One region of the Amycolatopsis sp. NPDC051903 genome, then DNA from elsewhere that is predicted to be linked to it. Evidence: riboswitches for the same ligand, from Rfam matches in the RefSeq annotation. Region 1 holds a riboswitch; each other region holds the start of a gene.
What was found. A riboswitch is a leader RNA that binds a small molecule or an ion and turns the genes downstream of it on or off. The one in region 1 is predicted to bind S-adenosylmethionine.

Region 1 (3,787 bases):
TGTGGACGGTGACACAGCCGTGCTGCCGGGCGACGGCGGACCCGTGGTGGCCCGCCGGGGTGAGCCCCGTGGGCCGCCCCGGTAGCGGAGCGGCCCACGGGCCCGGGGGTCAGCGGCTCAGTAGCCCAGCGCCTTGCTGACGGCTTCGGCCGAAGGCGGCACCGTCGCCTTCGGGCCGATGCGCCCTTCGACGGCGTCGAGCGTCTTGAGGCCGTCGCCGGTGATGAGCAGGACCGTTTCGGCGTCGGGGTCGAGCTTGCCGGTCTCCACGAGCTTCTTCGCGGTCGCGACGGTGACGCCGCCGGCGGTCTCGGTGAAGATGCCCTCGGTGCGCGCGAGCAGCCGGATGCCCTCCACGACCTCTTCGTCGCTCACGTCTTCGATCGCGCCGCCGGTGCGGTTGACGACGTCGAGCACGTAGGGGCCGTCGGCGGGGTTGCCGATGGCGAGCGAGCGCGCGATGGTGTCGGGCTTCACGGGCTGGACCACGTCGTGGCCGGCGCGGAACGCGGCCGAGACGGGGGAGCAGCCGGTGGCCTGCGCGCCGAACACCTTGTAGGGGCTGGCCTCCACGAGACCGAGCTGGCCGAGCTCGCGGAAACCCTTGTCCACCTTGGTCAGCTGCGAGCCCGAGGCGATCGGGACCACGATCTGCTCCGGCAGGCGCCAGCCGAGCTGTTCGGCGACCTCGTAGCCGAGCGTCTTGGAGCCTTCGGAGTAGTACGGGCGGACGTTCACGTTCACGAACGCCCACTTCGGGTGCTCTCCGGCCAGCTCGGTGGCGAGGCGGTTGACGTCGTCGTAGTTGCCGTCGACGGCGACCAGGTCGCCGTCGTAGACCGCGGTGGTGAGGATCTTGGCGCGCTCGAGCGACTTGGGGATCAGCACGACCGACCGCCAGCCGGCGCGGGCCGCGGCGGCGGCCGTCGCGTTGGCCAGGTTGCCGGTCGACGGACAGGCGAGCACCTCGAAGCCGAACTCGCGGGCCGCGGCCAGCGCGACCGCGACCACGCGGTCCTTGAAGGAGTGCGTGGGGTTGCCGGTGTCGTCCTTGACCCACACGGTCTTGAGACCGAGGGCCTTGGCGAGCCGGTCGGCCTTGACCAGGCGGGTGCCGCCCGGCTCGGTGTTGGGGATCTGCTCGACGGTCGACGGCACGGGAAGGAGCTTCTTGTAGCGCCAGATGTTCTTGGGGCCGGACTCGATGTCCTCGCGGCGCACGCGGCCGAAGTCGTAGGCGACCTCGAGCGGCGAGAAGTCCTCGGCGGACACGAACTCCGGGGCGAGCGGCTGCCGGTGGCCCTCTTCCTTCGACACCAGTTCGACGGCAGGACCGAGGTCCAGGGTCTTCTTGGTGGAGGACGTTCCGAGGGTTGCGGTCATCGCGAGGTTCCTTTCCTCATCTGTCCCGCCGAGGCGGGCCGGAATTGGCACCGTGGTCGTCAGCTATCCCGCAAGTTCGGGAAGACAGGCTGTACGCCGGTTGCCGGGGCTTCTTCGGGCCGTTCCCTCTGCCCCTCTGGATGAGCGGTGTTCAGTTGTCGGCGCGCCGCGGTGCGTGGACCGTGCGCTGCCTCGGGTACACCGTACGACATGGCGATCACCTGATGCCACGGTGGCGGCGCACATCACCGCGGCAGGCGCGTCGGCGAACGGGTGAGAAGATGACGGGGTGACCACCGCACCCGCGCCGCTGCACCTCGTCCTCGGCGAGGAAGAACTGCTCATCGAGCGCGCTGTCCGCGCCACGCTGGACGCCGCGCGGGCCGGCGACCCGACGGCCGAGATGACCCGCAACCGGGTGTCCGAACTCACAGCGCCCCTGCTCGCCGAGCTGGTGAGTCCGTCGCTGTTCAGCGAGGGCCGGGTGATCGTGCTCGACTCGGCGCAGGACATCTCGCAGGATTTGGCCGACGCGGTGCTGGCGTACCTCGCGTCGCCCGCCGACGGGGTCGTGCTCGTCGTCGTGCACAGCGGCGGCGGCCGCAGCAAGGCGGCCAAGGCCCTGCCCGCGGCGCTGAAAAAGGCCGGCGCCGAGATCACGGAGTGCCCGAAGCTCACGAAGCCGGCCGAGCGCGAGTCGTTCGTGCGCAACGAGGTCCGCCGCGCCGGCGGCAAGATCGACCCCGCGGGTGTCCTGGCGCTGCTCGACTCCGTCGGCTCGGACCTGCGCGAGCTGTCCTCGGCGGCGACGCAGCTCGTCGCGGACACCGGGGGCGTGGTGGACGAGCAGGCGGTGCGGCGCTACCACACCGGCCGCGCCGACGTGACCGGCTTCGCGGTCGCCGAGAAGGCCGCCGCGGGCGACCGCGCGGCGGCCTTGGAGTCGCTGCGCTGGGCCATGCAGCTGGGCGTCCCGCACGTCCTCGTCGCCGACGCCCTCGCCGACGCGGTGCGCACGATCGCCCGCGTGTCGGCCGCCGGCCGTGGCAACCCGAACCAGATGGCCGGTGAGCTGGGCATGCCGCCGTGGAAGATCCGCAAGGCCCAGGGCCAGGCCCGCGGCTGGGGCCAGGACGGCCTCACCGCCGCGATGCAGGTGGTGGCCCGCCTGAACGCCGAGGTCAAGGGCGTCGCGGCCGACGCGGACTACGCACTGGAACGCGCGGTCGTCGAGGTCGTCACCGCCAAGGGCGAACGCTGACGGCCGCCTGAGGGGCCTGCCGGGAAGACCATCGCGAGGTCGCCACTACGTGCGATCGGCGGGCCTCGGAAGACCCGGGTACGCAACTCGGCTTGTTCGACGTGCGCCACCTCCCGGGTGACGCCGAGCTGACCGAGCGCCTCGCGGCGCCACCGCGAGGCGACCGGTGGCGGCCGCGAGGCCCGCAGCGGTTCGGCGAACTGGCCGACGCCGTGCGCACGCGCTATGGCAGCGCCGGGACTCGCCGCGGGGACCGAGGTGCTCGCGGCCGCAACGCCGCAAGGTGAGGCAAGGGGGTGCCGGTGTTCGGCCGGCGGCCTGGCTTGTCGGAGCATCCGCACGTGGCGGTCCGGCGGGCACGCTCGCACTGGCCCGAGCCGAGCGGCCACCGGATCGCCCGTAAGCGCCACCGTGCACCGCTGCCAGGGCGCCGGCCATGCCCGATCAGCGCCACACCGCCCCAAGGCTCGTGCGGCGGGCATACAAAAGGCCCGGCGACCAGCAGGTCACCGGGCCCTTCGACGCGTTGTCCGCGGGTCAGCTCAGAGCTGGTTCGCGCGCTTCGCGATCGCCGACTTCTTGTTGGCGGCCTGGTTGGCGTGGATGACGCCCTTGGTGACGGCCTTGTCGAGCTTGCGGCCGGCCTCGCGCTGCAGCTCGAGGGCCTTGTCCTTGTCACCGGCCTCGGCGGCTTCGCGGAACTTGCGGATCGCGGTCTTCACCGAGGACCGGATCGCCAGGTTGCGCTGCCGCGCCTTCTCGTTGGTGGTGATGCGCTTGATCTGCGACTTGATGTTGGCCATGGAGGCGTCCTGCTTTCTTCTCGGTGAAGGGCGTTGCCGCGTCTGGGTGGCGCCGGCCGGGGCCGGGTTTCCTCCTGGGCGGAATGCCGCACGGCAACGGTCCGAAATCGTAACAGGCCAGCTCCGGGGCCATTCGCGCGGCCCGGGAAGATCGCATCGGTTACGGTGGGGGAGGTAGTGCCTAGGGTTCCGTCGCCGGCCCGCGGTCCGCCACGAGTGCGGGCTCACCCACAACGAGGGCCGGCGGGCCTGGTCCGAGCGGCACCATCGGCGCGGCCCGACGCCCGCCGTTCATCTGACGGGACAAAAGCCTGGAGGACCCGGTACTTCCGCGTGCGCG
Region 2 (3,787 bases), on a different contig from region 1:
GCGCGAAGGCGGAGATGAAGTCGATGACGTGGCCGCGCAGCGGGCCGGGCGCGCGGAAGATGCGGTCGGTGAGGTTGCCGAGCGCGCCCGCGAGCACGAGGCCCAGGCCGATCGCCCAGCCGACGGACCGCAGACGGCGTGCGAGCCACACGATGGCGACCACCACGGCCGCCGCGATCAGCGCGAGCACCCACGTCATGCCGGTCGCCATGGAGAACGCGGCGCCGGGGTTGCGGATCACTTGCAGGTAGATGAGCCCGCCGAGGATACGCACCGGCTCCTTGCCCTCGAGGTTGGCCGCCACGAGGTTCTTCGACACGAGGTCGATCACCCAGATCACGACCGCGACCGCGAACACGAGCCCGACCCGGCGCTTCGGCAGCAGCGGCGCCGGCTCGCCCACCTGGTCGAGCGGGGTTTCGGCCGGGGTCGCGGCACCGCCGCCCGCCGGTTCGGGTGCTTCGGCGGGCCGGGCGGCGGCCTCGGACAGGCCGGGTTCGGACGAGGAGGGCTCGGTGCTCACGGCTCCATTGTCCACGCCCGCGTGACCGGCACTCCCCCCGACGCCCGTTCACGCACTTCACGGGCGCCGCGAGCCGTCCGACCAGTGCGGACTCAGGCGCAGAAGGGCGGCAGCTCACGCGGGTCGCCGACCGGCGCCCACCGGCCGTCGACCTTGGCGTACTCCCAGCGCGGGCCGCGCGCGACGAGCTGGCGCAGCGCGAGCACGAGCCGGTCGACGTGCTCCTCGGTGCTGCCGAGGCCGAGGCTCACGCGCACCGCCTGCTGCCCCTCGCGGCCGGTCGTGCCGATGAGGCGCTTGGTCGCGACGTGGGCGCAGAACGCGCCGTCGCGCACGCCGATGCCGTACTCGGCCGAGAGCACCGCGGCGAGCCAGCCCGGCTCGAACCCGTCGACGACGAAGCTCACTGTGCCCACGCGATCCACCGGCGCGTCGAACAGGCGCAGCTCGGCGCAGCCGGGAATGCCGGCGAGGCCCTTGAGCAGCCGCTCCAGCAGCGCCGCCTCGTGCTCGCCGACCGCGGCCCAGTTCGCCGCCAGCTGCTCGCACGCGACGCCGAGCGCGTACACACCAACGGTGTTGGGCGAACCGGCCTCGTGCCGCTCCGCGCCGGTGTTCCACACGACGGCGTCTTCGGTCACGAGCTTCGTCGCACCGCCGCCGGCGAGGTACGGCTCGGCCGCGCGCAGCCAGTCGCCGCGGCCGATCAGCGCGCCGGCGCCGAAGGGCGCGTACAGCTTGTGGCCCGAGAGCGCGACGTAGTCCACGTCCAGCTCCCGCAGGGAAATCCGGCGGTGCGGCGCGAGCTGCGCCGCGTCGAGCGCCACGCGCGCGCCGTGCTTGCGGGCCACGGCGGCGATCTCGGCCACCGGCAGCAGCTCACCGGTCACGTTGGACGCTCCGGCCACGACCACGAGGCGCGGGCCCTCCGGGGACGCCGCGAGCGCTTCGTCCACAACGGACACCGCGGCCAGGCGCGTGCGCGGCAGGCTCACGCGGCGCACGTTCGGGCCGCGCCACGGCAGGAGCGCGGCGTGGTGCTCGGTGTCGAAGACGACGACGGAAGTCTTGCGCGGCAACGAACGCGCCAGCAGGTTGAAGGAATCCGTGGTGTTGCGGGTGAACACGACGGTGTCGGTGCCGCGAGCGTCGACGAACCGGCGCAGGATGTCGCGCGTGCGCTCGTAAAGCCGCGTCGAGACCTGCGAAGCGAAGCCCGCGCCGCGGTGCACGCTGGCGTACCACGGCAGGAATTCGTCGACGGCCGTGCGGACCGCGTCGAGACACGGCGCGCTCGCCGCGTGGTCGAGGTTGGCGTACCCGATCTCGTCCCCGGTCACCAGCGGCACCCGCACCGTGACACCGGCGACGGCGGGGATCCCTTGCGCACCAAGGGTTTCGGTGGTTTCAGCGGTGCGATCGAGGGCGAGAGTCATGACGGTGCCTCCTCGGCGTTCCGGGGGACCCCCGGCGAGGGGCCCGCGCTTGCCCGTCGCGCTCCGCGACCGGCCTGGTCCTCACCCGGGGCACCCCACCGCGGTAGGAGGGTTGCCGGCCAGCAAGCCGGGGCTGAACGCTGGCACTCATGACCTGACTCAGAAGGTAACCGAACGAAGCCGCGGGACGCCAGAGGTGTCCCGTGAGCTGAGACGGCGCTCACACGGAGACGATCACCGCCGCAGCGCGCGGAACGCCTCCGTCTGCTCGCGGATCGCGCGCTCCGTCGGGAGCCGCTCGATCGAGGAAGCGCCGAAGAAACCGACCACTCCTTCGGTGTGGTCGAGCACGTACTGGGCGTCGGCGGGTTCGGCGATCGGGCCGCCGTGGCACAGCACGAGCACGTCGGGATTCACCCGCTTGGCGGCGTCGTGCATCTCCTGCACCCGCGCGGCGGCTTCGTCGAGCGTCACGGCGGTGCGCGCGCCGATCGTGCCGCTCGTGGTGAGCCCGAGGTGCGGCACGAGCACGTCGGCGCCCGCGCGGGTCATGTCCTCGGCCTGCCCCGGGTCGAAGACGTAGGGCGCGGTCAGCAGGTCGCGTTCGCGGGCGAGCGCGACGAGGTCGACCTCCAGGCCGTAGCCCATGCCGGTTTCCTCGAGGTTCTGCCGGAAGACGCCGTCGATCAGGCCCACCGTCGGGAAGTTCTGCACGCCGGCGAACCCCAGGCGCTTCAGCTCGTCGAGGAACGGGCCCATGAGCCGGAACGGATCGGTGCCGTTGACGCCGGCCAGCACCGGCGTGTCCCGCACGACGGGGAGCACCTCGCGCGCCATGTCGACCACGATGCCGTTGGCGTCGCCGTAGGCCAGCAGCCCGGCGAGCGAACCGCGCCCGGCCATGCGGTAGCGGCCGGAGTTGTAGATGATCAGCAGGTCGATCCCACCGGCCTCGGCCGCCTTGGCGGACAGGCCGGTGCCCGCGCCGCCGCCGATCACCGGCCGTCCCCCGGTCACCGCGGCGGTGAGCCGGGCCAGCGCCTCCGTGCGGTCCACGTCAGGACTTCCTCTCGCCGATGAGCCGGTGCAGCTCGCGCGCCGCGGCCGCGCCGAACCCGGGGTCGTTGATGGCTTCTTCGCGCCGCTGCACGGAAACCGCGGACCCGGCGAGCTCTCCGGTCAGGGTGGTGAACAGCGCCTCGTCGGCGGCCGGGTCGTGGAACGGCCCGCCGGGAACGTCCACTGCGGACACCCCGCCGAGCGGCAGGAGCACCGACACGGGTCCTCGTGCGGTCCGGAGTTTGCGCCCGAGCAGCGTGCCCAGCTCCGCGGTTTCCTCGGGCGTCGTGCGCATGAGCGTGACAGTCGGATTGTGCACCAGCAGGTTCCGCTCGGCGAACCGCTCCGGCACGGTGGCGGCCGGCCCGAAGTTGACCATGTCGAGCGCGCCCACGCTGACCACCTGCGGCACTCCCACGCGGCCCGCTGCCTCCAGTCGGTGCGGGCCCGCGGACAGGACGCCGCCGACGAGCTCGTCGGCCAGCTCCGTGGTGGTCAGGTCGAGCACGCCGGCGACCAGGCCGTCGGTCACGAGCTTCTCCATGGCCCGCCCGCCGGAGCCGGTCGCGTGGAACACGAGCACCTCGTAGTCCAGCCTGGCCAGCTCGGCCCGGGCTTCGTCGGCCGCCGGCGTGGTGACGCCGAACATCGTCACCGCGACCACCGGCCGCTCCGGCGCCGGAACGCCTTCGTCGCGCCGGCGCGCCATGGCGGCGATCGCGGCCGCCGCGTTGCCGAGCACGGTCTCCGACACGGCGTTCAGACCCGC
Region 3 (3,787 bases), on a different contig from region 1:
TACGGCGCTTGGCCGGTGTGCGGCAAGCGGGCCTGAGTCCCTCCCCCTCCGCGGCAGCTCGGTAGGCTTCTCCGGTGGTTGAACTGCTGGGGCCTGCCGAGATCCGCGGGCTGGCCGAAGAGCTCGACGTCCGGCCGACGAAGAAGCTCGGCCAGAACTTCGTGCACGACCCCAACACGGTTCGCCGCATCGTCGAGCTGGCCGGGGTGCGGCCCGGGGACGTCGTCCTCGAGGTCGGCCCGGGCCTTGGCTCTCTGACGCTGGGCTTGCTGGACGCGGGCGCGTCGGTCGTCGCGGTCGAGATCGACCCCGTCCTCGCGACCCGCCTGCCCCGGACCGCCGCCGAACGCGCGCCGGAAGCCGCTGATCGACTGACGGTCGTCGGCGCCGACGCACTGCGGATCACCGCGGCCGATTTGCCCGCTTCGCCGGTGTCGCTCGTGGCGAACCTGCCCTACAACGTCGCGGTCCCCGTGGTGCTGCACCTGCTCGCCGAACTGCCGTCGCTCGCGCGGGGGCTGGTGATGGTGCAGACCGAGGTCGCCGACCGCATGGCCGCGGGCCCCGGCAGCCGCATCTACGGTGTCCCGAGCGTCAAACTCGCTTGGTACGGCCCGGCGCGCAAGGTCGGCGCCGTGCCGCGGTCGGTGTTCTGGCCGGTGCCGAACGTCGACTCGGCACTGGTGGCCTTCGAACGGGGGCCGGCCGTGTCGGAGGACATCGACCGGCAACGCCTTTTCGCCGTCGTCGACGCGGCGTTTTCGCAGCGCCGCAAAACGCTGCGGGCCGCGCTGGCCGGCTGGGCGGGCTCCGCCGACCGCGCCGGCGAACTCCTCGCGGCGGCCGGGATCGACCCGAAGACCCGCGGTGAGCAGCTGGCCGTCCAGGACTTCGCGAGGATCGCCGCTCAAGCCTGAAACAGGCGGTCGAGGTGGTAGTCCAGGGTGACCAGGACCTCGTCCAGCGTGAAGCGGCCGTGGAGGACGTCGAGGCCGAGCCCCGTGACGCCGGCGACCAGCAGGTTCGCCTCGAGCCGCGGCTGCGCGCCCGGCGGGAGCACGGCGCGGCGCAACAGGCTGGTGAGCAGGTCTTCGATCGGCGTCTCGTCGTGGATGAAGGCCTGCGCCAGCCGCGGGTCGCTGTGGGTGCGGCTGAAGTACGCGCGGTGGACGCGCAGGGACAGTTCGCGGTCGGCGTCCAGCGGCAGCAGTTCGGTGAGCAAGGTCCGCACCACTCCGCGCACGCTCTGGTCCAGCTGCGCCGCGATGCGGGCCTGGGCCCGGCGCTCGCCGCGTTCGTGGAGGTACTGCAGCGCGAGCACGAGCAGGTTGTGCTTCGTTTCGAAGTAGTACTGCACGAGCCGCAGCGACACCCCCGCCTCGGCCGCGACCTCGCGCATGCTCACCGCCTCGAGCCCGCGGTCCGCGGCGATGCGCCAGACCGCCGACGCGATCTCGCGCCGGCGCTGTTCGTGGTCGGTCCGGCGCGGCATGGTGGTACGAGTGTATCCGATACGCGTGTATCACAACGGTGTGACGGACGCGCGCCGGCGCCCCGCCAGCAGGACGGCTGTCCGGTTGGGGAGACGAGGTGTCTCGTGACGACGAACTACTTCACCAAGCCGCCGGTCGGCGCCGTCTGGACCGCCATTTCGAGCCATTCGAGCAAAACTGTTCTGTGCCAACGAAAGCCAAGCGTCCACAGTGGATGTGATCGCCGGTGCTCTCGCTCGGAAGCAATTCGGGGACGGAGCGATCCGCGCCCACGATGTGGCGGCGCGTGTCCCGGTGTCCGGGCACCACCACTCGTGTGATCTGCACCAACGCGCTTGCGTTCACCCAATGGGATCGGCTTTACTCGGAATGTCCATCCCGAGCGACTGAGAGACCTGGCTCGACGAAGTCGCAGCAACCACCCTCCGACAGGGCAGGTGCTACAGCCAGGACCGATGGAGGCTGTTACCGATGAAGAGGGTTGCCCGCCCGCTCCTGTTGACCAAGCGGCGCGTTGTCGACGAAGGCCGCCGCACGGTATGTGCGTGTCGACGCTCCACGGCCAACGTCTGATCTTCTTCCGCACTTTTGCGCACCGTCCGAAAAGGACGGTTAATCGGTGACGTCCGGCGCGCCCGGGAACGGTGCTGCGCCCACTGCCAGGAGCATTCTTCGTGATCACTGTCGAAAACGTGTCCAAATCCTTCGCCTCCAACGGAAATCCGGTTCCCGCGCTGCGTGACGTGAGCGTCGACGTGCAGGCCGGTTCCCTCTTCGGCGTGGTCGGCCCGGCCGGCTCCGGCAAGTCGACCCTCGCCCGCTGCATCGCGTTGCAGGAGCGCCCCGACCGCGGTGTCGTGCGGCTCGACGGCCTCAACACCGCCGCGCTCGACGGCCGCCGGCTGCGTGAAGTCCGCCGCCAGCTGGGTGTCGTCGGCACCAAGCCGGAGCTGCTCGCCGAGCGCACCGTCGCCGGCAACATCGCGACGCCGCTGGAGCAGCTGGGCGTCGACGGCCCGCAGCGCAAGAGCCGCGTCGGCTCCCTGCTCGACCTCGTCGGCCTCACCGCGCGCGCCGCGCAGAAGCCGGGTGACCTGACGGCCGGCCAGCTGCGGCGCGTCGCCGTCGCCAAGGCGCTCGCCGCCGGCCCGGCCGTGCTGCTCGCCGACGACCCGACCTCGGGCATCGCCCCCGAAGAGGCCGGCGCCGTGCTCGCCGTGCTCGACCGGGCGCGCGCCGAGCTGGGCACCACGGTCCTCGTCACCACCCCCGACGCCAGCGTGGTCCGCCGCGTCTGCGACGACGTCGCGGTGCTCGACCACGGCTCCGTCGTCGAGCGCGGGCACGTGCTGGACCTCATCGCCGAACCCGGCAGCTGGACCGGCGAGGCCGTGCTGCCGGCGATCGAGACGTCGCGCGCGCAGGCAGCGAAGTACGACCGCTCCGCCGACGTGATCCTGATCGGCTTCGCGTCCGTCGGTGCTCTCCTGCCCGAGGCGGCCGGCCGCTTCGACGTCGAGGTCGCCACCATCGGCGGCGGGATCACCCGCATCGGCGACACGCCGATCGCGCGCTTCCGCATCGGCCTGCGCGGCGAGCGTGCCGACGCCGCCCTGTCCTGGATCGCCGACCGCGGCGCGCACGTGGCCCAGCCGGTGCGCGCGGCCGTCGCCGCCTGACGCAGTCGCCGCGAGGGCCCCTCGGACACGTGCCGAGGGGCCCCTCTTCGTCGGCCCCGGACCCGCGTCCGGCACTTCGGGGCCTCGTGTCCGATTCCTTGGGACAGCTGTCCTGAAAACGACTGTTTTCTCCTGGTGGGGAGCCCGCTCCCCAGGCCACGTAGGCTGGACGGGTGCTCGCCGTCGTACCACCACCAGTCACCGTCCGGGTCCCGGCCAAGGTCAACCTGCACCTGGCCATCGGTGACCTGCGCGAGGACGGTTACCACGACTTGGTCACCGTCTTCCAGGCGCTTTCGCTCACGGACGAGGTGACCGTCGCCGCGACCGAAGAACCGGGGCTCGAGGTGTACGGCGAGGGGGAGGGCTCGGTGCCCACCGACGCCACCAACCTCGCGTGGCGCGCGGCCCAGGAGCTCTCGTCCTACGCCGGCCGCCAGGAAGGCACCGACCCGAAGGTGCGGATCGTGCTGCGCAAGGGCATCCCGGTCGCCGGCGGCATGGCGGGCGGCAGCGCCGACGCGGCCGCGACGCTCGTGGGCCTGGCCTCGCTGTGGAAGCTCGACGTGACGCGCGACGAGCTGGCGGCCATCGCCGGCAAGCTCGGCAGCGACG

Region 2: another riboswitch for S-adenosylmethionine. It lies ahead of ACIA77_RS37530 (aminotransferase class V-fold PLP-dependent enzyme); the one in region 1 lies ahead of thrC (threonine synthase).
Region 3: another riboswitch for S-adenosylmethionine. It lies ahead of ACIA77_RS15870 (methionine ABC transporter ATP-binding protein); the one in region 1 lies ahead of thrC (threonine synthase).

Annotation. Positions count from the first base shown of each region.
Region 1 covers NZ_JBITBT010000012.1:100,865-104,651, reverse strand. Annotated here, with positions in the region: gene ACIA77_RS25065 (ComEC/Rec2 family competence protein) at 1-85, shown strand, start outside; gene thrC (threonine synthase) at 118-1,383, opposite strand; SAM riboswitch class I at 1,397-1,530, opposite strand; gene holA (DNA polymerase III subunit delta) at 1,673-2,644, shown strand; gene rpsT (30S ribosomal protein S20) at 3,187-3,447, opposite strand.
Region 2 covers NZ_JBITBT010000027.1:92,427-96,213, reverse strand. Annotated here, with positions in the region: gene lspA (signal peptidase II) at 1-523, opposite strand, end outside; gene ACIA77_RS37530 (aminotransferase class V-fold PLP-dependent enzyme) at 616-1,959, opposite strand; SAM riboswitch class IV at 2,000-2,114, opposite strand; gene ACIA77_RS37525 (phosphoenolpyruvate hydrolase family protein) at 2,194-3,015, opposite strand; gene ACIA77_RS37520 (Tm-1-like ATP-binding domain-containing protein) at 3,017-3,787, opposite strand, start outside.
Region 3 covers NZ_JBITBT010000005.1:398,846-402,632, forward strand. Annotated here, with positions in the region: gene ACIA77_RS15855 (transglycosylase family protein) at 1-36, shown strand, start outside; gene rsmA (16S rRNA (adenine(1518)-N(6)/adenine(1519)-N(6))-dimethyltransferase RsmA) at 75-917, shown strand; gene ACIA77_RS15865 (TetR/AcrR family transcriptional regulator) at 908-1,492, opposite strand; SAM riboswitch class I at 1,864-1,971, shown strand; gene ACIA77_RS15870 (methionine ABC transporter ATP-binding protein) at 2,168-3,172, shown strand; gene ACIA77_RS15875 (4-(cytidine 5'-diphospho)-2-C-methyl-D-erythritol kinase) at 3,346-3,787, shown strand, end outside.